Regions from separate parts of the Leclercia sp. W6 genome, predicted to be linked through region 2. Evidence: predicted binding sites of a transcription regulator. Region 2 holds the regulator's gene; the other holds the start of a gene.
The links. Region 2 encodes PurR, which represses purine synthesis genes. Its sites were predicted from a motif close to CANGCAAACGTTTGCNTG; they were not measured.
Positions count from the first base shown of each region.

Region 1: the regulator PurR is predicted to act here: its motif matches at 10,822-10,839, upstream of DVA43_RS17170 (NCS2 family protein).

Region 1 is NZ_CP031104.1:3,518,853-3,533,613, forward strand. It holds gene DVA43_RS17125 (acyltransferase family protein) at 1-892, shown strand, start outside; gene DVA43_RS17130 (trimeric intracellular cation channel family protein) at 1,064-1,681, shown strand; gene ligB (NAD-dependent DNA ligase LigB) at 1,678-3,348, opposite strand; gene gmk (guanylate kinase) at 3,599-4,222, shown strand; gene rpoZ (DNA-directed RNA polymerase subunit omega) at 4,277-4,552, shown strand; gene spoT (bifunctional GTP diphosphokinase/guanosine-3',5'-bis pyrophosphate 3'-pyrophosphohydrolase) at 4,572-6,683, shown strand; gene trmH (tRNA (guanosine(18)-2'-O)-methyltransferase TrmH) at 6,688-7,377, shown strand; gene recG (ATP-dependent DNA helicase RecG) at 7,381-9,462, shown strand; gene gltS (sodium/glutamate symporter) at 9,463-10,665, opposite strand; gene DVA43_RS17170 (NCS2 family protein) at 10,891-12,282, shown strand; gene DVA43_RS17175 (AsmA family protein) at 12,402-14,102, shown strand; gene yicI (alpha-xylosidase) at 14,559-14,761, opposite strand, start outside.
Region 2 is NZ_CP031104.1:1,594,735-1,609,495, reverse strand. It holds gene mdtK (MdtK family multidrug efflux MATE transporter) at 144-1,517, opposite strand; gene DVA43_RS07845 (riboflavin synthase subunit alpha) at 1,740-2,384, shown strand; gene cfa (cyclopropane fatty acyl phospholipid synthase) at 2,417-3,565, opposite strand; gene punC (purine nucleoside transporter PunC) at 3,846-5,042, opposite strand; gene punR (DNA-binding transcriptional activator PunR) at 5,158-6,081, shown strand; gene purR (HTH-type transcriptional repressor PurR) at 6,087-7,112, opposite strand; gene DVA43_RS07815 (YnhF family membrane protein) at 7,409-7,498, shown strand; gene DVA43_RS07810 (MFS transporter) at 7,663-8,829, shown strand; gene sodB (superoxide dismutase [Fe]) at 8,868-9,449, opposite strand; gene DVA43_RS07800 (C40 family peptidase) at 9,572-10,414, opposite strand; gene grxD (monothiol glutaredoxin 4) at 10,751-11,098, shown strand; gene rnt (ribonuclease T) at 11,143-11,793, opposite strand; gene gloA (lactoylglutathione lyase) at 11,890-12,297, opposite strand; gene DVA43_RS07780 (alkene reductase) at 12,381-13,478, opposite strand; gene DVA43_RS07775 (TetR/AcrR family transcriptional regulator) at 13,532-14,131, opposite strand; gene eptA (phosphoethanolamine transferase EptA) at 14,170-14,761, opposite strand, start outside.

The DNA.
Region 1 (14,761 bases), 1.9 Mb from region 2:
CGGCAAAAATTACCTTAGCCAGCGTTCAACCCGCGCTTTCTGGTTGATCCTCTTTGCCTGCGTGGGTGTCGCCTGGCTGTTCAGCTATCTGGTGAAAAACCACATCGTGGTCAGTCAGCCCGACCCGCTCGTCAACAAAATCGCGCTGGAAGCCACCAACAAAAACTACGCTGCCAATCCTAAAACGCACCTGAGCACTTATGGCACAGGTGAGCCTGCAGCCATCATCATTGGCGACAGCCATGCGGAAGCCACCGCAACCGCGCTGGCAGAAGCAGCGCAAGGTAAGGGCTCTGTTGTCGGGATCACCTACTCTGGCTGTCCGACGCTGGCGAGGGGCGAGCTGGGGGCACGCAATCGATGCGGGGAATTTAACCGCTCTCTCCCTTCAAGGCTGAAGGATTACGCGCCGGACGTACCGGTGGTGATCGTCAACCGCCTGACGCACTATGCCGAAAAGCAGCTTGTCACCTTCGGGGCCGGGCAGCAAAACAAGCAGGACTACCTGCGTCAGTACTCTGATGCCATTGTTGATATGGCATGCTCGCTCAACAGTACGCGTCCTGTTTATCTGGTGAATCCGATCCCCGAGATGGCGCAAAATGTTCCCCGCACGTTATCTCATCGCCTGATGACCGGCAAAACCACGCACGACTTATCCATACCCGTCGCGACTTACGCCAAACAAAACGCCGTTATTTTGCAGGCGCAGGCGCGGGCGGCGAAACAGTGTGGCGTTCAGGTGCTCGATCCCACCGCCTGGCTCTGTACCACGGGCCGCTGCATGGGCAGTAAAAATTTACAACCGTGGTATTTCGACGATAACCACCTCAGCGAAACCGGGAATAAGATGCTGGTGCCAATGTTCCGGCAGATTTTTAGCCCCCAGTAGCGTTAAAGGCCAAATTTATCTAATGCGATATTTGCTCAAAAAACAGTACATCGCCCTCTTTAAGCTAAAGTGCCATTAGATAATCTAAGGCATATTTACTCGCACAAGAAAATCTAAATCGTGAGACAGAGCACAAAACGTTACCCTGACGCTCTTATTTCTGGGGGTAACATGCTGCTGCATATCCTGTATCTGATCGGTATCACCGCTGAAGCCATGACCGGCGCCCTCGCCGCCGGACGTCGTCGTATGGACACCTTCGGCGTCATTATTATTGCCACTGCCACGGCGCTGGGTGGCGGCTCCGTCCGGGATATCCTGCTGGGCCACTATCCGCTCGGCTGGGTCCAACATCCTGAATATGTGATTATCGTGGCCGTCGCCGCCGTGTTGACCACCATTGCCGCCCCGGTTATGCCCCATCTGCGCCGTCTGTTTCTGGTGCTGGATGCCCTCGGCCTGATCGTATTCTCCATTATTGGCGCCCAGGTCGCGCTGGATATGGGCCAGGGCCCGGTAATCGCCACTATCGCGGCGGTGATCACTGGCGTCTTTGGCGGCGTGCTACGCGATATGTTCTGCAAACGCATCCCGCTGGTCTTTCAGAAAGAACTCTACGCTGGCGTCTCTTTCGCCTCCGCCGTGCTCTATGTTGCTTTGCAGCATTACGTGAGCAATCAGGATGTGGTGATCATCTCCACGCTCTTATTTGGCTTTACCGCCCGCATGCTGGCGCTGCGTCTGAAACTGGGATTACCCGTTTTTTATTACACCCACGATAGCCACTAAAAGCCCTGTACGCCCTGCTCACCCAGCCAGGAAGCCAGGGCGTTAACGGTGGAATGATGAACAAAATCCACCAGCCTGCGCGCCTTTTCCGGGCCGATGCCCGGCACCTGATGCCAGCGTAACGCATCTCTCTCCAGTAACTGCTGCCACTGCCGATCGCTAAGCGCGCGCAGGGCCCTTCGTGGCAGGGGAACGCCAAGCGCATCCAGCCAGCGGGTAAAAGGCTGACGGCGAACCAGATTGAATTGATGCCAGAGCCGCAGGCCCCGCTCTGACGTTATGCCGGGTGTGTGTTGCAATTGCTCCTGAGTGAGCGCCAGCCAGGAAAAGAGATGTTCAAAGTGGTGCGCCTGATGCAGCGTCTGCCAGCCAGCCTCACCCAGCCCGGCGATATTTAACACCGACGACGAACTCAGCCACTTCAGCCGGGCCATAAACTGCCCGTGGCACTCCGGCGTGGCATAAAAACAGGTGAGCGGGGTGAAACGCGTTTCTGGCGGCACAGGTTTGCGGCGATCGCTCCCCCGCCAGACAACGTTATCCACTCGCGGGATCCCCTGCCCGGCCAGGCTAATTTGGATCTGATCCCCCGGCGCAATATCCAGCGCCTGCCAGCGTCCCACTGACCCGAGGTTTACGCGCTGCACCTGCTTATCATCAAGCTGTACGGGCTCCAGGAGGGCAACCACCGCGATCCTGCCGGTACGCCCCACGGTGAAATTGATGGCCCGAACTTCGGCAACCCGGGCGACCGACGCATATTTCCACGCCACGACCCAACTGCCCTCGCCGGGAAGCCAGCGGTGACCCGGAGGCTCCTGCGCCGAGCGGATGATGACCCCATCGGTCACAAACGGCAGGGGCGATGTAAACCAGCGTTCGCGTATTTTTTCTACCGCCTCCAGCGAACTGACTTTATGCGTCCATGACCCGGTCAGGGTGAAGCCTGCCTGGGTTAAGGCCTGTAGCCGTTCAGGCATCGAGGCGGGGCCGTCAGGCCATGCCCAGATGAAAATACCGATGTTATCCAGCCCTGCGCCGGAATCGTGTCGCATCATCGTCCCGGCGACTTTTGCCCGCGCATTCATCCCACCCATCTGCTTCTGGATATGGTTATCGCGCAGTAAAAAGAGCTCCCCCTGCAACACGCTATTGGCAAGCGGGCCTTTTACCTGCCCGGGAACCGAGGCGATGCGTTTGACTTTCTCCGTCCAGTCTTCGCCTTTCAGCCCGTCCCCGCGGCTGGTGGCCTGCACCAGTTGACCCTGACGGTAGACCAGCGTGACCGCCACGCCATCCACTTTTGGCTGGATCCACAGATCGCGACGCGACTGCATCCACTGCCGGAGCGCTGTTTTATCGGCTATCTTCGCGACTCCAGTGTGGCCGACCGGGTGCCTGACCGAACCACCCGCAGCCACCGGTACGTCCGCCGCCTGTTCATCGCCAAAGCAGTGCCGCCACTGTTTTAGCCTTGCCGCCAGCTGGTCATAGACTTCGTCGTTGACGTCGCTGGTGCCCTGTTGCCAGTACGCCTTATCCCAGCGTGCTATTTGCGCGCTGAGCCTGGCTATCTCCTGCTCTGCCTGGGTAGGCGACCAGACCGGGCATATCGCCTGACCGGCACTGCTCCAGATTGCTAACAGCACGCTAAAATATCGCCACATCGTCACTCCTCCCTGTTTTGCAGGGGGTATAACGCGAAGCGCAGCCGCAGGCGAGGAGCAAAAAACGACTTTACGAGGCAACCTCAGAATTGAATTTTTGTTGCAGCAAACACCCCATAAAACCGGAAAAAGGTACGCAAAAATCAACCGGAATGCGGAAAAAGTGTGACAAAGGCTACGTCACGAAGCGGCGACGTGTATAATAAGCCCGTATGTAGGACTTCAACGCTATCAACATACAAAGACTCTCATGGCTCAAGGCATGCTTTATATTGTTTCTGCCCCAAGTGGCGCGGGTAAATCCAGCCTGATTCAGGCGCTGTTAAAAACCCAACCGTTGTACGATACGCAGGTTTCTGTTTCTCACACCACGCGCGCGCCGCGTCCGGGTGAAGTACACGGTGAACACTATTTCTTTGTCGATCACGATGAATTCAGAACGATGATTGGCAGAGATGCGTTTCTTGAACACGCTGAGGTCTTCGGTAACTATTACGGCACCTCGCGTGAAACCATCGAGCAAGTGCTATCGACCGGCGTAAACGTATTCCTGGATATCGACTGGCAGGGCGCGCAGCAGATTCGCCAGAAAATGCCCGATTCACGCAGCATTTTTATTTTGCCACCATCGAAAGATGAGTTGGATCGCCGTCTCCGTGGCCGCGGCCAGGATAGCGAAGAGGTTATCGCAAAACGTATGGCCCAGGCAGTTGCGGAAATGAGCCATTACGCCGAATATGATTACCTGATTGTGAATGATGATTTTGACGCCGCCCTGAGCGATCTCAAAACTATCCTTCGCGCCGAACGTCTGCGTATGAGCCGCCAGAAGCAGCGACATGACGCATTAATCACCAAACTGTTGGCAGACTGAACCCACATTCAGTATCATGCCCAGTCATTTCTTCATCTGTGGAGCATTTTAAGTATGGCACGCGTAACTGTTCAGGACGCTGTAGAGAAAATTGGTAACCGTTTTGACCTGGTGCTGGTCGCCGCGCGTCGCGCTCGTCAGATGCAGTCAGGCGGTAAAGATCCACTGGTACCGGAAGAAAACGATAAAACTACCGTTATCGCACTGCGCGAAATCGAAGAAGGCCTGATCAACAGCCAGATCCTCGATGTTCGTGAGCGCCAGGAGCAGCAAGAGCAGGAAGCCGCAGAACTGCAGGCCGTTACCGCCATTGCTGAAGGTCGTCGTTAATTAAACCTGCGGGTCGCCCTTGTATCTGTTTGAAAGCCTGAATCAACTGATTCAAACCTACCTGCCGGTAGATCAGATTAAACGTCTCCAGCAGGCGTATCTCGTTGCACGTGACGCTCACGAGGGTCAGACACGTTCAAGCGGTGAACCCTATATCACGCACCCGGTAGCGGTGGCCTGTATTCTGGCCGAGATGAAACTCGACTATGAAACGCTGATGGCCGCCCTGCTGCATGACGTGATCGAAGATACCCCTGCCACCTACCAGGATATGGAACAGCTGTTTGGCAAAAGCGTTGCCGAACTGGTGGAAGGGGTCTCTAAGCTTGATAAGCTGAATTTCCGCGACAAGAAAGAGGCGCAGGCCGAAAACTTTCGCAAGATGATCATGGCGATGGTGCAGGATATCCGCGTCATTCTGATCAAACTCGCTGACCGTACCCACAATATGCGCACGCTGGGCTCGCTTCGCCCGGACAAACGTCGCCGTATTGCCCGTGAAACCCTCGAAATCTACAGCCCGCTGGCGCACCGTTTAGGTATTCATCACATTAAAACCGAGCTGGAAGAGCTGGGTTTTGAAGCGCTCTACCCGAACCGCTTCCGTGTGATTAAAGAGGTGGTGAAAGCCGCGCGTGGCAACCGTAAAGAGATGATTCAGAAGATCCTCTCGGAAATCGAAGGGCGTTTGCAGGAAGCCGGTATTCCCTGTCGCGTCAGCGGTCGCGAAAAGCATTTGTACTCCATCTACTGCAAAATGGTGCTCAAAGAGCAGCGTTTTCACTCGATCATGGATATCTACGCCTTCCGCGTGATCGTTCATGACGCCGACACCTGTTATCGCGTGCTCGGTCAGATGCACAGCCTGTACAAGCCGCGTCCGGGCCGAATGAAAGACTATATCGCCATTCCAAAAGCGAACGGATATCAGTCTCTGCACACCTCGATGATTGGCCCGCACGGCGTGCCGGTTGAGGTGCAAATTCGTACCGAAGATATGGATCAGATGGCGGAGATGGGTGTTGCCGCACACTGGGCCTATAAAGAGCACGGCGAAACCAGCACTACCGCGCAAATCCGCGCTCAGCGCTGGATGCAAAGCCTGCTGGAGCTGCAGCAGAGCGCCGGTAGCTCGTTTGAATTTATCGAGAGCGTTAAATCCGATCTCTTCCCGGATGAGATTTACGTTTTCACACCAGAAGGGCGCATTGTCGAGCTGCCTGCTGGTGCCACGCCGGTCGACTTCGCCTACGCCGTGCATACCGATATCGGTCATGCCTGCGTGGGGGCACGTGTCGACAGGCAGCCGTATCCGCTGTCACAGCCGTTGACCAGTGGCCAGACGGTAGAAATCATTACCGCCCCAGGCGCGCGTCCGAATGCGGCGTGGCTCAACTTTGTCGTGAGCTCGAAAGCACGCGCCAAGATCCGCCAGTTGCTGAAGAATCTCAAACGCGATGACTCCGTCAGCCTGGGTCGTCGTCTGCTCAACCATGCGTTGGGGGGTAGCCGCAAGCTGGCTGAGATCCCGAAAGAGAGCATTCAGCACGAGCTGGAGCGTATGAAGCTCGCCTCGCTTGATGACCTGCTGGCAGAGATCGGTCTGGGCAACGCGATGAGCGTGGTGGTAGCGAAGAACCTGCAGCAGGGCGAAACCTCTGTGCCGCAGCCGTCATCAACCAGCCACGGGCATCTGCCGATCAAGGGCGCCGACGGCGTACTGATCACCTTTGCCAAGTGCTGCCGCCCTATTCCTGGCGATCCGATTATTGCCCACGTCAGCCCCGGTAAAGGCCTGGTTATCCATCACGAATCCTGTCGTAACATCCGCGGCTATCAGAAAGAGCCAGAGAAGTTTATGGCGGTCGAGTGGGATAAAGAGACCGAGCAGGAATTTATCACCGAGATCAAGGTAGATATGTTCAACCACCAGGGCGCGCTGGCGAACCTGACCGCGGCGATCAACACCGCCTCTTCGAATATTCATAGCCTGAATACCGAAGAGAAGGATGGCCGTGTCTACAGCGCCTTTATTCGTCTGACCGCGCGGGACCGTGTGCATCTGGCGAATATCATGCGTAAAATCCGCGTGATGGCTGACGTCATTAAAGTCACCCGTAACCGAAACTAGTTTTATGAACTCAACGCGTTATGCCCGGATTTGCGAAATGCTCGCCAGGCGTCAGCCCGATCTGACGGTGTGCATGGAGCAGGTGCATAAACCTCATAACGTTGCTGCTATCGTCCGTACCGCTGATGCCGTCGGCGTGCATGAAGTGCACGCCGTCTGGAAGGGGACGCGGATGCGCCCTATGGCCTCGGCTGCCGCAGGCAGCAACAGCTGGGTACAGGTCAAAGCTCACGATAATATTGCCGAAGCCATTTCGCATCTGAAAGGGCGCGGCATGCAGATTCTGGCGACCCACCTTTCCGACAAAGCCGTCGATTTCCGTGAAATTGATTACACCCGCCCGACCTGCATTCTGATGGGTCAGGAGAAGACGGGGATCACCCAGGAAGCCTTAGATCTGGCGGATCAGGACATCATCATTCCGATGATCGGCATGGTGCAGTCGCTGAACGTCTCCGTGGCCTCCGCCCTCATTCTGTATGAAGCCCAGCGTCAGCGACAAAATGCCGGGATGTACAAACGCGAGAACAGCATGCTGCCGGACGACGAGCAGCAGCGCCTGCTGTTTGAAGGCGGTTATCCGGTGCTGGCCAGAGTGGCGAAGCAGAAAAAATTACCGTACCCCCACGTGAATCTGCAGGGCGAGATTGAAGCCGATGCGACGTGGTGGGCGACGATGCAGGCGGCGAAGTAAATCATGCAAGGCCGTCTGCTGGATGCTGTGCCGCTCAATTCCCTGACGGGCGTTGGCGCGGCCCAGAGCAGTAAACTGGCGAAAATCGGCCTGCATACTGTGCAGGATCTCCTTCTGCACCTCCCCCTGCGTTACGAAGACCGCACTCAGCTTTACCAGATTGGTGAACTCCTGCCTGGCATTTACGCCACCGTTGAAGGCGAAGTCCTGAACTGCAACATCACCTTCGGCGGTCGCCGGATGATGACCTGCCAGATCAGCGACGGCTCCGGCATCCTGACGATGCGCTTTTTTAACTTCAATGCGGCAATGAAAAATAGCCTCGTCACCGGTCGACGGGTGCTGGCCTATGGCGAAGCCAAACGCGGGAAATATGGCGCGGAGATGATCCACCCGGAGTACCGCGTGCAGGGCGATCTCAGCACGCCGGAGATGCAGGAGACGCTGACGCCGGTCTACCCGACCACCGAAGGCGTTAAGCAGGCGACGCTGCGCAAGCTGACCGATCAGGCGCTGGAGCTGCTGGATACCTGCGCCATTGCCGAACTTCTGCCGCCGGAGCTGGCGCAGGGGATGATGAGCCTGCCGGATGCGTTGCGTACTCTCCATCGCCCGCCGCCTTCACTGCTGTTGAGCGATTTAGAGAGCGGGCAACACCCGGCGCAGCGACGTCTTATTCTCGAAGAGTTACTGGCGCATAACCTGAGCATGCTGGCGCTGCGCGCCGGGGCACAGCGTTTTCACGCCCTGCCGCTCCCGGCCCGTAACGAATTAAAAGAGAGGCTGCTGGCCTCGCTGCCGTTTAAACCTACCGGGGCGCAGGCCCGCGTAACCGCCGAGATCGAGCATGATATGGCGCTGGACGTGCCGATGATGCGTCTGGTGCAGGGCGACGTCGGTTCGGGCAAAACGCTGGTGGCCGCTCTGGCTGCCCTGCGCGCCATTGCCCACGGCAGACAGGTCGCCCTGATGGCGCCGACCGAACTGCTGGCCGAACAGCACGCCAACAATTTCCGCGCCTGGTTTGCGCCGCTGGGCGTGGAGGTGGGCTGGCTTGCCGGTAAACAAAAAGGTAAAGCGCGACAGGCGCAGCAGGAGGCGATTGCCAGCGGTCAGGTGCAGATGATTGTCGGCACCCATGCCATCTTCCAGGAGCAGGTGCAGTTCCACGGTCTGGCGCTGGTGATCATTGATGAGCAGCACCGCTTCGGCGTGCATCAGCGTCTGGCGCTGTGGGAGAAAGGTCTCCAGCAGGGTTATCATCCGCACCAGCTGATCATGACCGCCACGCCCATTCCCCGCACCCTGGCGATGACCGCCTATGCCGATCTCGACACCTCCGTTATCGACGAGCTGCCCCCGGGCCGTACACCGGTGATCACCGTTGCCATCCCGGATACACGCCGCAGCGACATCATCGATCGCGTGCGCAACGCCTGCCTGCAGGAAGGGCGTCAGGCCTACTGGGTCTGTACGCTGATTGAAGAGTCGGATCTACTGGAAGCGCAGGCGGCAGAAGCCACCTGGGAAGAGTTAAAGCTGGCCCTGCCGGAGCTGAACGTTGGGCTGGTGCATGGCCGCATGAAGCCTGCGGAAAAACAGGCGGTCATGCAGGCCTTCAAGCAGGGCGAACTGCATCTGCTGATCGCCACCACAGTGATTGAAGTAGGGGTGGACGTGCCTAACGCCAGCCTGATGATCATCGAAAACCCGGAACGTCTGGGTCTGGCGCAGCTGCACCAGCTGCGTGGCCGCGTCGGACGTGGCGCGGTGGCTTCGCACTGCGTATTGCTCTATAAAGCCCCACTGTCGAAAACGGCGCAAAAACGTTTGCAAGTATTACGCGACAGCAATGACGGCTTTGTAATTGCGCAACAGGATCTGGAGATCCGTGGGCCGGGAGAGTTGCTCGGCACCCGTCAGACCGGTAACGCCGAGTTTAAAGTAGCAGATTTACTGCGCGATCAGGGCATGATCCCCGAAGTTCAGCGTCTGGCACGCCATATTCATGAACGCTACCCCGAACAGGCGGCAGCGTTAATCGACCGCTGGATGCCAGAGACCGGACGTTACTCTAACGCCTGATCAGCCGAAGATGGGCAGCATCAGATAGAGCTTAATCACGATCGCGTTGACGATATCAATAAAGAATGCCCCCACCATCGGCACCACCAGAAACGCCATATGCGACGGACCGAAGCGCTCGGTGATGGCCTGCATGTTGGCGATCGCCGTCGGCGTTGCCCCCAGACCAAAGCCGCAATGGCCGGCCGCCAGCACCGCCGCATCGTAGTTTTTACCCATCATCCGCCAGGTAACGAACATGGCGTACAGGGCCATAAACAGGGCCTGTACGATGAGGATCGCCAGCATTGGCAGCGCCAGCGAGGCCAGCTCCCACAGCTTCAGGCTCATTAGCGCCATCGCCAGGAACAGCGACAGGCAGACGTTGCCCAACACCGACACAGCCCGCTCAAAGACGCGATAAAAGCCCATCAGGGCCAGGCCGTTGCTGAGGATCACCCCCACAAACAACACGCAGACAAAGACCGGCAGCTCCAGCGCGGTGCCTGCCAGCAATTGCGCAATCACTTTACCCACCGTCAGGCAGATGGCGATCAGGGCGATGGTTTCAATCATCACCAGGGAGGTGATCATGCGTCCGACGTCCGGCTTCTCAAATGCCGACGGCGTCAACTCATCGTCCGGGCAGCCGTTGGGGTTGGTGGAGCGCTTCACCAGATAGCGCGCGACCGGCCCGCCGATCAGGCCACCCAACACCAGCCCGAAGGTGGCGCAGGCCATTGCCACTTCGGTGGCATTCTGGAAGCCATAGCGTTCAACAAACAGTTTGCTCCAGGCCGCGCCGGTACCGTGACCGCCCGACAGGGTAATCGAACCGGCCAGCAGGCCCATCAGTGGGTCCAGCCCCAGCAGCGACGCCATGCCGATGCCGATGGCGTTCTGCATCACCAGCAGACCGACCACCACAATCAAGAACACGCCCAGCACTTTGCCACCCGCCCGCAGGCTGGAGAGGTTGGCGTTCAGGCCGATCGTGGCGAAAAAGGCCAGCATCAGCGGGTCTTTTAAGGTCATATCGAAGTTGATTTCCCAACCCATGCTTTTTTTCAGCACCAGCAGCGCAAGAGCGGCCAGCAATCCGCCCGCAACGGGCTCCGGGATGGTGTATTTTCTGAGGAAGGGAACGCTGTGAACCAGTTTACGGCCAAGCAGTAAAACGAGAGTTGCCGCAACGAGGGTCGACAACGTATCGAGATGAATCATAGTGGGCTCCTTTTAAGGCACGTGCTCCATCAACATGCGCGTTTTCCTGTAACGTTTGCGTGTTATTAGCGCAATCGGGAGCAGGAGTGTAATGAACTTTGCCGCATCAGGACAGAAAAAGCCGTCCTGGACGGGTGAATTTATCAACGTTTTTTGTTAGCAATCGTTTGCTTTTCTCATCCACTCGGCTAAAATGCCCGCTTTTCCTCCAGGGGTTCGCAGCAGATGTCCGTTAACGCCATTGAACAGCAGGATGCGCAACCGATTGCGCAGCCGCAAAACAGTGAACTGATTTACCGTCTTGAAGACCGCCCGCCGCTGGCGCAGACCTTGTTTGCCGCCTGTCAGCATCTGCTGGCGATGTTTGTGGCCGTTATTACCCCAGCCCTGCTGATCTGTCAGGCCCTCGGTTTACCGGCGCAGGACACCCAGCACATTATCAGCATGTCACTGTTTGCTTCGGGCGTAGCATCCATCATTCAGATTAAAGCCCGGGGGCCGGTGGGCTCCGGTCTGCTGTCGATTCAGGGCACCAGCTTTAACTTTGTTGCCCCGCTGATCATGGGCGGTACGGCGCTGAAAACCGGCGGCGCGGATGTACCAACAATGATGGCGGCACTGTTCGGCACCCTGATGCTGGCAAGCTGCACCGAGATGGTGATCTCCCGCGTTCTGCACCTGGCGCGCCGCATTATTACCCCGCTGGTCTCCGGCGTAGTGGTAATGATTATCGGCCTGTCGCTGATTCAGGTGGGTCTGACCTCCATCGGCGGCGGCTACGCGGCGATGAACGACCACACCTTCGGCGCCCCGAAAAACCTGCTGCTGGCGGGCATCGTGCTGGCAATCATTATTCTGCTTAACCGTCAGCGTAACCCGTACCTGCGCGTCGCCTCGCTGGTGATCGCCATGGCGGCTGGCTACCTGGCCGCCTGGGCGATGGGTATGCTGCCGCAGTCTGCCGCGCCGACCGACAGCCCGCTGATCATGGTGCCGACGCCGCTCTACTACGGCCTGGGCATTGACTGGAGCCTGCTGCTGCCGCTGATGCTGGTGTTTATGATCACCTCGCTGGAAACCATCGGCGACATTACCGCGACCTCTGACGTCTCTGAACAGCCGGTCTCTGGCCCGCTGTACATGAAGCGCCTGAAAGGCGGCGTCCTGGCCAACGGTCTGAACTCGTTTGTCTCCGCCGTGTTCAACACCTTCCCGAACTCCTGCTTCGGCCAGAACAACGGCGTTATCCAGCTGACCGGCGTTGCCAGCCGCTACGTGGGCTTTGTCGTGGCGCTGATGCTGGTTTTACTGGGCCTGTTCCCGGCGGTGAGCGGCTTTGTGCAGCACATTCCTGAGCCGGTCCTGGGCGGCGCAACGCTGGTGATGTTTGGCACCATCGCGGCATCGGGCGTGCGTATCGTCTCCCGCGAGCCGCTGAACCGCCGCGCTATCATGATCATCGCCCTGTCGCTGGCAGTGGGTCTGGGTGTTTCTCAGCAGCCGCTGATCCTGCAGTTTGCCCCGGACTGGGTGAAGAACCTGCTCTCTTCCGGCATCGCCGCCGGTGGGATCACCGCTATCGTCCTGAACCTGATTTTCCCGCCAGAAAAGAACTGATCGCCTTTCACGGCAGCAGGCAACTGCTGCCGTGACACGTAATTACACCATTCCCGCCTTGAGCATTGCGTATAAATCGTGCATAACTCCTTTATGTTCGTTTTACGTGATGGAAGACCATGAAATTTATTGGAAAGCTTCTCGTCGGTATTCTGGCCGTTCTGCTTATTGCGATCCTCGCGCTCTATATCCTTGTACAAACCCGCTGGGGAGCGGCGCAGGTCAGCAGCTGGATCACGGTAAACACCGATTACGAACTCAATTTCGACCTGATGGATCACCGTTTCTCGTCGCCCACGCACCTGGTGCTGAAAAACGTCACCTTCGGGCGCGATGGCCAACCCGCGACGCTGGTCGCCAAAATGGTGGATATCGGCGTGAGCAGCCGCCAGCTCACCGATCCGCTGCACATGGATACCATCACCCTGTTTGACGGCACGCTGAACCTCTCGCCCCAGACTGCCCCGCTCCCCTTCCAGGCCGATCGCCTGCTGCTGAACAACATGGCGTTTAACAGCCCCAATACCGAGTGGGATCTGAGCGCCCAGAAGGTGACCGGCGGCGTGCGCCCCTGGGACCCTGAAGCAGGCAACGTGTTGGGTAAAAAAGCGCAGATTCAGATCAGCGCCGGGTCGCTGACGCTGAACGGCGTACCGGCCAGCAACGTGCTGATTGAAGGTGAACTGAACGATAAAGAGGTGGTGCTGACCACCATCGGCGCAGACATGGCCCGGGGCTCGCTCACCGGCACCGCGCGACGCGACGCCAACGGCGGCTGGAAGGTGGACAACATGCGCCTGAATGAGATCCGCCTGCAGAGCGATAAATCCCTTGCCGACTTCTTCGCTCCCATCACCACGCTGCCGTCGTTGCAGATTGGCCGCCTCGACGTGACCGACGCCCGCCTGCAGGGGCCGGACTGGGCGGTCACCGATCTCGATTTAAACCTGCGCAACCTGACCCTGAGCCAGGGCGACTGGCAGAGTGAGGATGGCCGCCTGTCGATGAACGCCAGCGAGTTTATCTACGGTTCACTGCATCTGTTCGACCCGATCCTGAACGCTGAATTCTCCCCGCAGGGGATCGCCCTGCGCCAGTTCACTTCGCGCTGGGAAGGCGGAATGGTGCGCACCTCCGGCAACTGGTTGCGCAGTGGTAAAGCGCTGGTGCTGGATGATGTCGCCGTCGCCGGGCTGGAATACACCCTGCCGGAGAACTGGAAAACGCAGTGGATGACGACCCTGCCGGAATGGCTGCACAGCGTCACGCTGCGCAAATTTGGCCTGAGCCGGAACCTGGTGATCGATGTCGACGCCACCTTCCCGTGGCAGATCACCGCTCTCGATGGTTATGGCACCAACCTGCAACTGGCGAAAGATCGTGAGTGGGGAGTCTGGTCAGGCACTGCCACCCTGAACGGTGCGGCCGCCACCTTTAATCGCGTGGACGTGCGTCGTCCGTCGCTGTCGCTTACCGCCAACGCCTCGACAATTGCCATCAATGAACTGAGCGCCTTTACCGAGAAAGGGATCCTGGAAGCGAAGGCCAGCGTGTCGCAGACCCCGGTGCGCCAGACTACCGTTAATCTGACCGGGCGCGGCGTGCCGTTGAACATCATCCAGCAGTGGGGCTGGCCAGCGCTGCCGGTGTCCGGCGACGGCAACCTTCAGCTCACCGCCAGCGGCAACGTGCAGAAAGATTCCCCGTTAAAACCGACGGTTAACGGCAAGCTGAATGCGGTAAATATGGATAAGCAACAGGTGACCCAGACGATGACGGGCGGGGCGGTGAATACGGTGGCACCACCACCCGCACCATAATGTGGGCCCAGTAAGCGCAGCGTTACCGGGCATTAGACCGTACTGCATTGCCGGGTGGCGGCTTCGCCTTACCCGGCCTACAAAACCCACAGCATGCACGACCCGTAGGCCCGGCAAGCGCAGCGCCACCGGGCATCAGAGCGCGCTGCATTGCCGGGTGGCGGCTCCGCCTTACCCGGCCTACAAAACCCACAGCATGCACAATCCGTAGGCGCGGCAAGCAACGCGCCACCGGGCATCAGACCGTACTGCATTGCCGGGTGGCGGCTTCGCCTTACCCGGCCTACAAAACCCACAGCATGCACAATCCGTAGGCGCGGCAAGCAACGCGCCACCGGGCATCAGACCGTACTGCATTGCCGGGTGGCGGCTTCGCCTTACCCGGCCTACAAAACCCACAGCATGCACGATCCGTAGGCCCGGCAAGCAACGCGCCGCCGGGCTTTTCCAGACGACTCAGAGGTGAACCACTACCTCATCCCCTTCGGCTTTCACCACCACGCCCCACTCGCTGCCGATGTTGGATGCGCCTTTCACGCTGCTAATCCGCTGCACATTGCGCAGGCAGACCGTCCAGTTCCGCGCTTCGCCGCTCCCTTTTAACGTTATGGTATCACCGCTGCGCATCGCGGTCAGGGTAAAGGCCACGGCACCGTTCG
Region 2 (14,761 bases):
GTGTGACAACGGGGACGGATATTAGCGGCAGTGGTCGCATGAGGCAAGAGGCAAACCGCAATTTTCTTTCAGATTTCACGCGATTGCTCTATTCCCGCGCAAAATGAAGAGAAAGTAGCCGCCCGCAGGCGGCTGGCGGGTGATTAACGTGCAGCGCGTTGCAAAATCACGCTGGATGGCTGGCGCTGTAAAAAACGCATGCGCAGCATCATCATAACGGCGGCGGAGGTCAGACCGATGATAAAGCCCATCCAGAAACCGGCCGGGCCCATACGATCCACCACCAGATCGGTGAGCGCCAGAATATAGCCGCTCGGCAGACCCAGCACCCAGTAGGCGATAAAGGTGATAAAGAAGATCGACCGCGTATCTTTATAACCTCGCAGCACGCCGCTGCCGATCACCTGGATTGAATCGGAGAGTTGGTACACGGCCGCGAGCAGCATCAGATGGGAGGCCAGCAGCACCACTTCCGGGTTGTCGTTATAGAGCAGGGCGATCTGCTCGCGCAGCGTGACGGTGAACAGCGCGGTGCAGACGGCCATGCACATGCCTACGCCAATGCCGGTCCGGGCCGCGATTTGCGCATCCAGCGTAGAGCCCTGACCGAGGCGATAACCGACGCGAATGGTCACCGCGGCAGCAAGCGACAGCGGCAGAACGAACATCAGCGAGCTGAAGTTAAGGGCGATCTGGTGCCCGGCTACATCCACAATCCCCAGCGGGGAGACGAGCAGGGCGACCACCGCGAACAGCGTCACCTCGAAAAAGAGCGCCAGCGCGATAGGCAGGCCCAGCTGCACCAGACGTTTGACCACCTCCATGTCAGGCTGGCTGAAACCCGCTTTGTTACGGATATCACGCATGGAGCGGGCGCGCTTCACATAGGAGAGCATGCCGAAGAACATCACCCAGTAGACTGCCGCTGTGGCAACGCCGCAGCCGATGCCGCCCAGTTCAGGCATGCCGAAATGACCGTAAATAAAGATGTAGTTCACCGGAATATTGACCAGCAGGCCGATAAAGCCCATCACCATGCCCGGTTTGGTCTTCGCCAGACCTTCGCACTGATTACGCATCACCTGGAAGAATAAATAACCCGGCGTCCCCCAGAGAAGGGCGCGTAAATAGCCGACGGCTTTATCCGCCAGGGCCGGGTCAATATTGCGCATGGCGTGAATAATATAGCCCGCGTTCCATAGCACCAGCATGATCAACACCGAGACCAGACCGGCCAGCCAAAAGCCCTGGCGGATCTGATGGGCGATACGATCCCGCCGCCCGGAGCCGTTAAGCTGGGCAATCACTGGCGTCAAGGCCAGCAGCAGGCCGTGGCCGAAGAGAATAGCCGGTAGCCAGATAGAGGTACCGATGGCTACCGCGGCCATATCGGTGGCGCTGTAACCACCCGCCATAACCGTATCGACGAACCCCATTGAGGTCTGGGCGATTTGCGCGAGTATCACCGGGATTGCCAGAGCTAATAACTGACGCGCTTCACTCATGTACTTCTGCACGTGAACACCTTTGGTTTTGTTGTTATTTGAATGCAAAAAAAGCCGCTGCGAAAAACAGCAAGAAGAAGATGCGGGGAATTCCAGCTATTGTAGCGGGGATAAGCTAATTATCTAGTGAAAAAATCGCCAGAAAAGGTGGGTACTGGCAACCTCTATTTTCAACTGTTATTGTGGTGAGATTAAACGGTGTTAACACCGAAGGAACAAACAGGAGTCGTAAGCATGTTTACTGGTATTGTGCAGGGCACCGCGAAACTGGTGTCCATTGATGAAAAACCCAACTTCCGCACCCATGTCGTCGCCCTGCCGGATGAGATGCTTGATGGGCTGGAGACCGGGGCATCGGTTGCACACAACGGTTGTTGCCTGACGGTGACCGAAATTAACGGTAATCTCATCAGCTTCGATTTAATGAAAGAGACGCTGCGCATTACCAATTTGGGCGACCTGGTTGAGGGCGATATTGTTAACGTGGAGCGCGCCGCGAAATTCAGCGACGAAATTGGCGGGCATTTAATGTCAGGCCATATTATGACCACCGCGGAAATCGCCAAAATCCTCACCTCAGAAAATAATCGTCAAATCTGGTTCAAGGTGCAGGATCCGTCATTGATGAAGTACATCCTCTATAAAGGTTTTATTGGCGTGGATGGCATCAGTCTGACCGTCGGTGAAGTAACGCCTACCCGATTCTGCGTCCACCTGATCCCCGAGACGCTGCAGCGCACCACCCTCGGCAGCAAAAAGCTGGGTCACAGAGTGAATATCGAAATCGATCCGCAAACCCAGGCGGTGGTCGATACCGTAGAGCGCGTACTGGCGGCAAAAGAGGCCGCCGCTATCCAGCAGACGCTCAACGACGCATGATAAAAAAAGACCCCGGCAAGCCGGGGTCTTTTTTAGCGGGCCACCCGCAGGCCGTGCTCCACACCGCGGCTGAATACCACCTGCCACAGCTGAATATCACGGGCGCGAAACGCACCGGCACAGGCATTCAGATAGTAGCTGAACATCCGTTTAAATCGTTCAGAATAGTTGTCGGCGATCTCCGGCCAGCTGGCAATGAAGCGCTCATGCCAGGCCATCAGCGTGGTATCGTAATCAGCGCCAAAATTATGCCAGTCCTCCATCACAAAATGGGCTTCGCTGGCGTTGGCAATCTGGCGAACTGAGGGTAAACAGCCATTCGGAAAGATGTACTTGTCTATCCAGGGATCGACGCGATGGTCGGTTTTTCTCGAACCAATGGTATGCAGCAGGAACAGGCCATCCGGCTTCAGGTTACGATCCACCACCTCAAAATAGGTGTTGTAGTTTTTCGGCCCCACGTGCTCAAACATCCCCACCGAGACAATGCGGTCGAACTGATCGTTCAGATCGCGGTAATCCTGCAACAGGATAGTCACATCCAGCCCGGCGCAACGCGCCTGCGCCATGCGTTGCTGTTCCGCTGAAATGGTCACACCGACTACGCTCACGCCATAGTGCTGCGCCATAAACTCTGCCAGACCACCCCAGCCGCAGCCGATATCCAGTACCCGCATACCGGGCTGTAGCTGCAGTTTTTCGCAGATGAGGCGCAGTTTATCCTGCTGCGCCTGCTCAAGCGTGGTGGCCTCTTTCCAGTAACCGCAGGAGTACTGCATCGCCGGATCGAGCATGCGGCTGAACAGGTCGTTGCCAAGATCGTAATGCTCTTTGCCGACAATCCAGGCGCGCTTTTTACTTTGCAGGTTGAACAGGCGGGCAGTAGCAATGCGAAGGGTATCCTTCAGGTGGCTGGGCAGCTGTGATTCAAGACCCGCGCGCAACACCTTGTGGAAAAAGATGTCCAGCCGTTCGCACTCCCACCAGCCGTCCATATAGCTCTCGCCGAGACCCAGCGAGCCCTGCTTCAGGACGCGTTTAAAAAAATCGGGGTGTTTAATTTGTAGATCGGAGGATGCCGGGCCGTTGATGGTGATACCCGCGCGGCTCAGCAATTCATTGACTATCCGGAACCAGTCATCATTCCGGATGCTGACTTCTTCTATACACGATGAACTCATAGCTTCTCCATCACCTAATGTGATCAGAACCCATAAACAGCGTAGACGCTCTTTATGGAGAGTGAGAAATTTCACGGTGTGACCCGTGAGGCTAATATCCGACGTAGAACAGAGGAAGGGAGAGGACCCTTGCCGAAAGGCCATCCATGGTAAAACGGGAGCACTCCGGCTCCCGTTAACACTTAATATTTGTAGTATTTATCAGAACGCTTCAGTCAGTATAGGACTGATATCATGGTGATTCAACAGGATATTGTTAGCGCGCTAATTAACTCTCCTGTCAGGCGTGGGAAGATTCGGCCTGCGGGCGCTCATCCTGCTGGCCCGCGGGGAGATACTGCATCCGATAGCCAAGCGCAGCCAGCACGACGGTTGCGACCATTACGCTGGTGGTGGTGAGCAACGGGGTGGCAATCAGCCAGGAGACCAGCAGGCTGGCGAGGAAGCAGAGTCCCAGTTGCAGGGTGTTCTGCAGCGCCGCCGCGCTGCCGGTCGCCTGCGGGAAGGGACGCAGCGCCTGCGCCACGACGATAGGGTAGATGGCACCGTTCGCCACTGCCATCAGGCAGAAGGGGGCCAGCAGCGCCGCCAGGCTGACGCCCGGGATAAACCCGACCGCCCAGGTGCCGATCACGCTGACGGCAAACAGGCCCAGCAGCCACGGCAGCATTTGGTGACCCTGCCATTTTTGCAGCGCGGCGCGGCAGCCATAACCCCCAATCAGGAAGGCGATGGTCTGCGGCACATAGCTCAGGCCAATTACCGCCGGGCTGTAGCCCATCTCGTTGAGGATAAACGGCGAGCCGGTCAGCCAGGCGAAGAAGCTGGCAGAACAGGCAGCGTAGATCAGCACGTTACCGCGGTAGATGCGGGAGCGAAGCAGGGTAAAGAAGGTCACGCGGGAGGTTGGCTGCGCCTCTTTTACCGTCACTGGCTTCAGGAAAAAGGCCGGGATCATCAGCACCAGGGTAATGGCAAACAGCACCGCAAAAATGGCCTGCCAGCTGAAATGGGCGAGGATCCAGCTACCGAGCAGCGGTGCCAGCGCCGGCGACAAGCCAACCAGCGGCATGATGGTGGCGAAAATGCGGTTGGTTCGCGATGCCGGGTAGTAATCGGTCACCAGCGCCTGCCATGTCACCGCCGCGGCGCAGACGCCCACCGCCTGGATGAAGCGTAGCACCAGCAGCCAGGTGGCGTCGCGTACCCACAGCATGCCGAGGCAGCCGAATGCAAAGATGGCTAAGCCAGCCAGCAGCACCGGCTTGCGTCCGAAGCGATCAGACATCGGTCCCCAGAGCAGCTGCGCGAAGGCAAAACCGGCCAGGAAGAGGCTCAGGCTGGCGCTGATGGCGGCAGCCGGGGTTTGCAGATCCGCCTGCATGATGGCGAACGCAGGCAGATACATATCGGTGGCGAGAAAGCCCAGCACGCTCAGGCCGCCGAGCCAGACTAAAAATCCTTTCCCGGGTTGCATTGTTTTATTGTCCTTATGGATGCAGGTTTAGGTAGCCGCTGAGTGTAGGCAGTGCAATCCCGCTTGTGAAACGCTAATATTTGGCGGTTGCATTCAAATTTTTTGCAGGCAGAAAATGTGGTCAGAATATTCCCTTGAAGTGGTGGATGCCGTTGCGCGTAACGGCAGCTTCAGCGGCGCAGCGCAGGAGTTACATCGCGTCCCGTCAGCCATCAGCTATACGGTGCGTCAGCTTGAGGAGTGGCTGGCGGTGCCGCTGTTTGAACGGCGTCACCGTGATGTGGAGCTGACGCCTGCCGGGCTGTGGTTTCTGAAGGAGGGGCGCTCTGTTATCAAAAAAATGCAGATCACCCGCGAACAGTGTCAGCAGATCGCCAACGGCTGGCGCGGGCATATCTCCATTGCGGTGGATAACATTGTACGTCCCGAGCGCACCCGTCAGATGATTGTCGACTTTTATCGCCACTTCGCTGACGTTGAGCTGCGCGTCTCCCAGGAGGTCTTTAACGGTGTCTGGGATGCGCTGGCGGACGGCAGGGTGGAGATGGCGATCGGCGCGACCCAGGCGATACCGGTGGGGGGACGCTACGCGTTTCGCGATATGGGGATGCTAAGCTGGGTCTGCGTGGTGGCCAGCCACCATCCGCTGGCCGCGCTTCCCGGCCCGCTCAGCGATGACACTCTGCGCAACTGGCCGTCGCTGGTGCGGGAAGATACCTCCCGCTCGCTGCCGAAACGGATCACCTGGCTGCTGGATAACCAGCGGCGGATCGTCACCCCGGACTGGGAATCCTCTGCGACCTGCCTGTCTGCCGGGCTGTGCGTGGGGATGGTGCCGGTCCATTTTGCCCGGCCGTGGATAGACAGTGGCAAATGGGTGGCGCTGTCGCTGGAAAACCCCTTCCCGGATGCGGCCTGCTGCCTCACCTGGCAACAAAACGACATGTCACCGGCGCTGGCGTGGCTGCTGGATTATCTGGGGGACAGTGAAACGATGAACAGGGAGTGGCTGCGGGAGCCAGAGGTACTGGCTCCCTGAGCGGATCAACGGCGGTAGTCGCGGAACGGGCCATCGGCGACAGAGCGGCGTTCGATCAAACGCGGATGCACTTCAATAGACTGCGACTCTTCACGTTTGTTGACGATACGGTCGAGCAGCATGTTGAAGGCGGTCTCGCCCAGCGAATCTTTTGGCTGGTGGATGGTGGTCAGCGCCGGGGTGAAGAAACGGGCGTTGCGCACGTTATCATACCCGATCAGCGAAACGTCCTGCGGCACGCGCAGCCCCATCTCGTCAGCGGCACACAGGGCACCCATCGCCATCACATCCCCGCCGCAGAAAATAGCGGTTGGACGCGGCGTCTGGGAGAGGATCTGCTGCATGGCGCGATAGCCGGACTCCGGCTCAAAGTCGCCCTGGACGATCCAGTTTTCTGGCACCGTGATTAAGGCCTCTTCCATCGCTTTCATAAAACCGGCCAGACGACCGGCGCCGGTGTTGCGCTCCAGCGCCCCCGGGATGACGCCGATATCGCGATGACCGCGTTCGATCAGATAACGTCCGGCCATGTAGCCACCTTCAAAGGCGTTATCAATGACCGAGTCGGTGAAGTCGGCTTTCGCTTCGCCCCAGTCCATCACCACCATCGGAATGTTGCGATACTCTTCCAGCATCTTCAGCAGCGGCTCCGGATATTCCGAGCACATCACCAGCAGGCCGTCGACGCGCTTTTGCGCCATCATCGACAGATAGGCCCGCTGCTTCTCCAGGCTGTTCCAGGCGTTGCCGAGGATCAGGGTGTAACCTTTCTGGAAGCAGTTTTTCTCTACCGCTTCAATAATTTCTGCGAAGTAGGGGGCTTCGCTGCTGGTCGCCAGCAGGCCGATCGATTTGGTGTGGTTCACCTTCAGACTACGGGCGACGGCGCTCGGAGAATAGTGCAGCTCTTTGATCGCTGCCCAGACGTTGTTACGCGTCTCTTCCGCCACAAAGCGGGTTTTGTTAATAACATGTGATACGGTTGTAGTGGAAACGTTTGCGCGTTTCGCTACGTCTTTAATTGTTGCCATCAGATGTCACTCCAGACCATATCTTAAGCTCCTGAAAAACCAATAGGTAAACGTTTGCCTTCACTCGCCCTAATTGCGCAATTTGAATTGCGGTACGCCGGGAAAACGACACAGGACGTCAGGAGGGGGTCAATGGCCGGTACGCTAATAAATTTAGCGTGGAATTTTGGCTGATCTTGACCAAAAGGGGAAGAGTAAAAATCGATATCATTCTAAATCCAGCAAGATTTTTACCCTGAACTGTGCAAAAATGAGCAAGCTCACTCTTCGTAGGGTGATTAAAAGGAGAAAAATTGATGAGTACCGATCTTAAGTTTTCGCTGATTACCACCGTTATTGTTCTGGGTCTGATCGTTGCCAGCGGTCTGACGGCTGCGCTGCACTGATATTTGTGAGGGAGCTCATGCTCCCTCGTCTCCCTTCTGCTATTGTTACGCTTCCTGCAAAAATCTTTTGCCAAATTGTTAACTTCTCATTTTTTGTGATTGATGTCATGCTTTCGCCTTCATTGTTCTGTGTCGCCTGACGACACGGTATCCGGAGTTGAAGTATGAAAATCAATTTTCCGCTGCTGGCCCTGGCCATTGGCGCATTTGGCATCGGCACCACCGAGTTTTCTCCAATGGGACTGCTACCGGTTATCGCCCGGGGTGTGGATGTCTCTATTCCTGCTGCGGGCATGTTAATCAGTGCTTACGCTATCGGGGTAATGGTAGGAGCGCCGCTGATGACCTTGCTGCTTTCCCATCGCGGCCGTCGTAATGCGCTGATCTTCCTGATGGCGATTTTTACCGTCGGCAACGTGCTGTCGGCGCTCTCCCCGGATTACACCACCCTGATGCTGTCGCGTATTTTGACCAGCCTTAATCACGGCGCCTTCTTTGGCCTCGGGTCGGTGGTCGCCGCAAGCGTGGTGCCGAAGCATAAACAGGCCAGCGCCGTAGCAACCATGTTTATGGGGCTCACCATCGCCAATATTGGCGGCGTACCTGCCGCAACGTGGATGGGCGAAGCTATCGGCTGGCGGATGTCCTTCCTGGCGACGGCGCTTCTGGGCGTGGTCTCGATGGTCGCGCTCTTCTTCTCCCTCCCAGCGGGCGGCGCGGGCGAAAAGCCGGAGGTGCGCAAGGAGCTGGCAGTGCTGATGCGCCCGCAGGTGCTTTCCGCCTTGCTGACCACGGTGCTGGGCGCCGGAGCGATGTTCACCCTCTATACCTACATTGCGCCCGTTCTGCATGACATTAACCAGGCGACACCTGTTTTTGTTACCGCGATGCTGGTGCTGATTGGCGTCGGTTTCTCGCTCGGCAACTTCCTGGGCGGCAAGCTGGCGGACCGCTCCGTAAGCGGTACCCTGAAAGGCTTTTTAATGCTGCTGATCGCGATTATGTTGGCGATCCCGTGGCTGGCACGTAATGAAGTGGGGGCGGCGTTCGCGATGGTGGTTTGGGGGATGGCGACCTTTGCGGTGGTACCGCCGCTGCAAATGCGCGTGATGCGCGTGGCAAGCGATGCGCCAGGGTTGTCCTCTTCCGTCAATATTGGGGCGTTTAACCTGGGGAATGCGCTGGGTGCGGCGGCAGGTGGTGCGGTGATCTCCGGCGGGCTGGGGTACAGCTTTGTTCCGGTGATGGGGGCCATCATTGCCGCGCTGGGGCTTCTGCTGGTGCTAATGGCCGACAGAAAACAACCTGAACCGGTTTGCGCCGCCGAATAACACCAAAAAGCAGAAGGCCCGGCCTTCTGCTTTTTTCGTTATGCTGCGAAGTTCTTCGCAACAAATTCCCAGTTTACCAGCGCCCAAAAGTGCTCAAGGTAGTTCGGGCGCGCATTACGGTAATCGATGTAGTAAGCGTGTTCCCATACATCCACCGTTAACAGCGGGGTAGCGTTGCTGGTCAACGGCGTGCCCGCATTGGACGTGGAAACGATGGCCAGTTTCCCGTCCGCCTCTTTCACCAGCCAGGTCCAGCCCGCGCCAAAGTTTTTCACCGCGGCGTCGGTAAACTTCGCTTTAAATTCCGCAAAGCTGCCAAAGGTGGCGGTGATGGCGTCAGCCAGATCACCCGTCGGTTCGCCACCGGCCTGTGGCGCCAGGCAGTGCCAGTAGAAGGTGTGGTTCCACACCTGGGCGGCGTTATTGAAGATGCCGCCCTCAGAGCTACGCACGATCTCTTCCAGGGTTTTCCCTTCAAATGGGGTGCCGGCGATCAGGTTATTCAGGTTGGTGACATAGGTCTGGTGGTGTTTGCCGTAGTGATACTCCAGGGTTTCCGCAGAAATATGCGGGGCCAGGGCGTCTTTTGCATATGGTAATGCAGGTAATTCAAACGACATTGCTTCTCTCCTTATTATAGTGAACCATCCAATAACCATATTGAATGTAAGGATAGAGTAGCAAATTGAAAGACCCTACAAAAGAGGAACTTACCCCGCAGGCTTACCTACGGGGCAGGGGGTTAACGCAGCGTGCTGGGCTTCATCACGCGGCGAGCGCCAACGTAATGGCGCTGCCAGTAGTCTTCGCTCAGGGAGGTGATCTGAATATCCTGGCCGGTACGCGGCGACTGAATAAATTTGCCGTTGCCAACGTAGACACCAACGTGATCGGCGGTGCCGCGACCCTGGGTGCGGAAGAACACCAGATCGCCGCTTTCGAGCTCACCGCGATCCACCGGGGAGGCGTCACGCAGATGGTACATTTCGTTGGCGGTGCGCGGGATGCGGAACTTCACCAGATCTTTATAGGCGTAATAGACCAGACCACTGCAGTCGAAACCGGTACGCGGTGAGCTGCCGCCCCAGCGATACGGTTTACCAATCTGGCCCATCAGCTTATTTAACGCCGTTTTCTGCGCTTTTTGCACCCGGACTTTGTGCGCTTCGGCAAGGGTCGTGGTCTTGCTGGTTTTCACGCACTGCGCTTTACGTCCTTTACGGGATGTACATTTTTCTGTCACAACGCGGGAAGCGGTTTGAGTTGTACGGGGCGCGCTGCGGGAGGAATTTTTGCTTTTCTTACTGGAGGTGGCTGGCTGTGTTTTAGCGAGGCTGCTTTTTTTGCTGCTGCTCTTTTTACTGGCGGTGCTTTTTTTACTGGCGGTGCTTTTTTTGCTGGTGCTCTCTTTTTTCGTGGTTTTGCCGGTGCTGCTTTTTTTCTTCGGTTCGGTGGCTTTCGCCAGATGCGTTTTGTGGGCGGCAGAAGGCCGCGCCTGCTCTGAGGCATTTGCCACCGGCGTGAAGGTGAGAGATGAAAACAGCAAAGCACAGAGCGTGATCGAGAATTTATTTATTCGCGCCACTGGGCATTCCCCTGGTAATAGCTGGATATAAATTATCCTGCGTCTGATTTACAAAACTTGTCGATTCTAATCTATAAAAAGCCTCTGCGTTAATAAACTTTTTGCATCTAAAACTGCGTTTCGTTAGCAAGTGCAAAAAATCGGAATTTCAACCGGTTGATTTGTACATTCGCTGAGCAAAGCCGCAGGGGAGAGCGGGATAAGGTAGTTTTACAATGCAACTTTACGCCACGCGCGGTAAAATCATATACGTGACGAAAATGTTATTTTCCGTAGTCGGCCTGAAACGCTACAATGTCAGACTATTGCCGTAACAGAAGTAAAAGGAAGCAAGACATGAGCACTACTATTGAAAAAATTCAGCAGCAGATTGCTGAAAACCCGATCCTGCTGTACATGAAAGGTTCTCCGAAACTGCCTAGCTGTGGTTTCTCCGCTCAGGCGGTGCAGGCGCTCTCTGCCTGTGGCGAACGTTTTGCTTACGTTGATATTCTGCAGAACCCGGATATCCGCGCTGAGCTGCCAAAATACGCTAACTGGCCGACCTTCCCGCAGCTGTGGGTTGACGGTGAACTGGTTGGCGGTTGCGACATCCTGATTGAGATGTATCAGCGCGGCGAACTGCAGCAGCTGATCAAAGAGACGGCTGCGAAGTACAAATCTGAAGAGCCAGGCGCCGAGTAATCTTGCGCACGGTAAATAAAAAAGCGACCTTCCGGTCGCTTTTTTTATGCGTTGTTGCCAACATCTGGCAGCGGCCAGCCGCCGAGACGCTTCCAGCGGTTAACGATTTCGCAAAACAGTTCCGCCGTGCGTTCGGTATCGTACAGGGCGGAGTGCGCCTGTGTGCCGTCAAAATCGATACCGGCGGTAATACAGGCTTTCGACAGCACGGTTTGCCCCAGCGCAAGCCCGCTTAAGGCCGCGGTATCGAAGGTCACAAACGGGTGAAACGGATTACGTTTCAGCGACGCCCGCTCGGCGGCAGCCATCATAAAGCTGTGATCGAAGGTGGCATTGTGCGCCACCATGATTGCGCGATTACAGTTCTGCTCTTTCATGCCCTTGCGCACCATTTTAAAGATGGCATGCAGCGCGTCATATTCACTCACTGCCCCACGCAGCGGGTTATGCGGATCAATGCCATTAAATGCCAGCGCCTCAGGCTGCAGGTTCGCCCCTTCAAAAGGTTCAACATGAAAATGCAGCGTGGAATCCGGCAGCAAATTGCCCTGTTCATCCATCTTCAACGTGATGGCGGCAATTTCCAACAGCGCATCGGTTTTGGCGTTAAATCCAGCGGTTTCGACATCAATCACGACAGGATAAAAACCACGAAAACGGTCGCACAGACCGGTAAGTTGAGCGTTATCGGACATCTGGATCTCTTACAAGGGGAAAAAAGCAGTGCGTATTATGGCAAATTTTGAGGCGAGATGCAGTAAAACAACGGGCGCATGGCGCGCCCGTCAGGATCAGTTGCCCAGACCGCGACCGGCGTCTTTGGCTTCGATCAGTTCGATTTTATAACCGTCCGGATCTTCAACGAAGGCGATCACGGTGGTGCCGCCCTTAACCGGACCCGCTTCGCGGGTCACGTTGCCGCCATTGCTGCGGATACGCTCGCAGGCTTCTGCCGCGTTATCCACTTCCAGGGCGATATGGCCGTAGGCTGTGCCCAGCTCGTAGCTATCCACACCCCAGTTATAGGTGAGTTCGATAACCGCTTCGTCGCTCTCCGGGCCGTAACCGACAAAGGCCAGGGAGTATTTGTATTCCGGGTTTTCGCTGGTGCGCAGCAGGGTCATGCCCAGCACGTTGGTGTAGAAATCGATGGAACGTTGCAGATCGCCAACGCGCAGCATGGTGTGAAGTAGGCGCATATTATCCTCTTAGCTTTTATCATCTTGAACAGAAACGATGTTTTAGTATAGCGGCGAAGTGTCGCCGCTATCAATGCGAGGGCTTATAAAGAGGGGTAATCGGTGTAACCTTCCGCGCCGCCGCCGTAGAAGCTCTCCGGACGCTGCGGGTTCAGCTCGGCTTTGCGCTGCAGACGAGCCACCAGGTCCGGGTTGGCGATATAGGCGCGGCCAAAGGCCACGGCATCGATCAGCCCTTTGTTAATCAGATCTTCGGCTTTCTCCGGTGTATAAGCCCCGGCACCGATGATCACGCCCGGGAAGCGATCGCGCACTTTCTGACGGAAGGCGTCGGTGTATGGCTCGCCGCCAGCCCAGTCTGGCTCGGACATGTGCAGATAAGCGATGCCGCGTTTTGCCAGCTCTTCGATCAGATACAGCGCGTCGGCTTCTTCGTTCGGGCCGTTATCCACGTTCTGGAAAGAACCGATTGGCGAAACGCGAATACCAATACGATCCGCGCTCCACTCTGCAGAAACCGCATCAATCACCTCGAGCACCAGACGGGCGCGATTCTCAACGCTGCCGCCATACTGGTCAGTACGCTGGTTAGAGGAAGGCGACAGGAACTGGTGCAGCAGATAGCCGTGGGCCCCGTGCAGTTCAACCAGATCGAAACCGGCTTCGCGGGCATTGGCGACGGCCTGGCGGAAATCGTTCACGATCCCTGGGATCTCGTCCAGCTCCAGCGCACGTGGCGTGGTGGTGTCAACGCGAATGGCGTTGCCATTCTCATCGCGCAGGGAGGTGCGGGTGCCCGCATTGATCGCAGAGGCAGACACCGGCGCCTGGCCGCCAGGCTGGATGCTGCTGTGGGAGATACGGCCGGTGTGCCACAGCTGAACGGCGATGCGGCCATCTTCAGCATGCACGCCGTCGGTGATTTTCTTCCACGCCGCGATCTGCTCCGGGCTGTGCAGGCCAGGGGCGCCGGCATAACCTTTTGCCTGAGCAGAAATTTGCGTGGCTTCGGAGATGATCAGTCCTGCGCTCACGCGCTGGCGATAGTATTCGCCCATCAGCGGCGTCGGGATATCACCCGGCTCAATGCTGCGCAGGCGGGTGAGGGGCGCCATAAAGACACGGTTTGGTGCTTCGATCGCGCCCACCTTAAGCGGGGTAAACAATTTTTCAGCTGACATAAAGGCTCCTGAGTAGACCGGTCGTCTAGTAATTTGCGAAATAAAAACGCCTGTTAACTGCCAGGCGTAGCAATAATGGTTTTGACATGATCCAGGGCGCTTTCAAGCGGCAGCGCGCTGCGGGACATTTTGGCCTGCAGATTGGCCCCCAGCCACAGGGAGTAGAGCACCTGCGCCTGGGTGAGCGGTTCCCCGACGAAGGCCAGGGATTTCTCCTCGCGCCCCTTCGCCAGCGCCTGCGCCAGCAGGGTGATGACACCCGTGGCCCCTTTATCCATTGCCGTGCGCATATCTTCCGACAGATCGCACACTTCAGCAGAGAGTTTTACCGTCAGACAGCCGCTGATAATGCCCTGGGCACAGAACTGGGCCAGCGTCTCCTGATAATAAGCCAGAACACGATCGCGATAATTGCCCTGACCGCTGGCGAAATGGTTGGCCAGACGCTGATGGTAATCCGCGTAATGCCGCTCCAGCAGCGCCACGCCAAACGCCTCTTTTGAGCGGAAGTAGTGATAAAACGACCCCTTCGGCACATCGGCGGTTTTCAGCAGCTCGCTCAGACCCATCCCGGTGAACCCGCGGTGCATACAAAGACGCTCGCCGGTCGCAAGGAGATGTTCGCGTGTATCGTGTTCAGTGTGCTTATTCATGTCGACAATGTAATAGACCAATCGGTCTATTGCAAGCCTTACGTTCGACGACAGGCAGTAAGCAGGTCCATTTGCGGCTGATAAACGGAGGTGCGAATGTTCATCATCCCCAGCACCGTGGAGAAGAGATTATCCTGCGACACCGCCTCTTTCGCGGCCTGGTTACGCAGGCACTGCGCATCCACGCCAAAGTTCTTTTTATAGTCCTGCGAGAGCCAGAACATAAACGGAATGTGCGTCTGCTGCGAAGGCGCCAGCATGTACGGCGTACCGTGCAGGTAAAGACCGTTTTCCCCCAGCGATTCTCCGTGATCGGAGAGATAAACCAGCGCCGTGTTCATCGCCGCCTGACGCGCCTTCAGGGCGTCGATGGTTTTACTTACCACGCTGTCGGTATACAGGATGGTATTGTCATAAGTGTTCATCAGCGCCTGGTGATCGCAGTCCTGGATCTGGTTAGTGTCACAGGTCGGCGTAAATTTGCGGTACTGCGCCGGATAGCGCTGATAATAGGCCGGGCCGTGACTGCCCATCAGGTGGATCACCAGCACTGTATCCTGTTTTAGCCCATCCAGGGTCTCATTGAGACGATAGAGGTTAACGTCATCAATACAGGATTTATCCTTACAG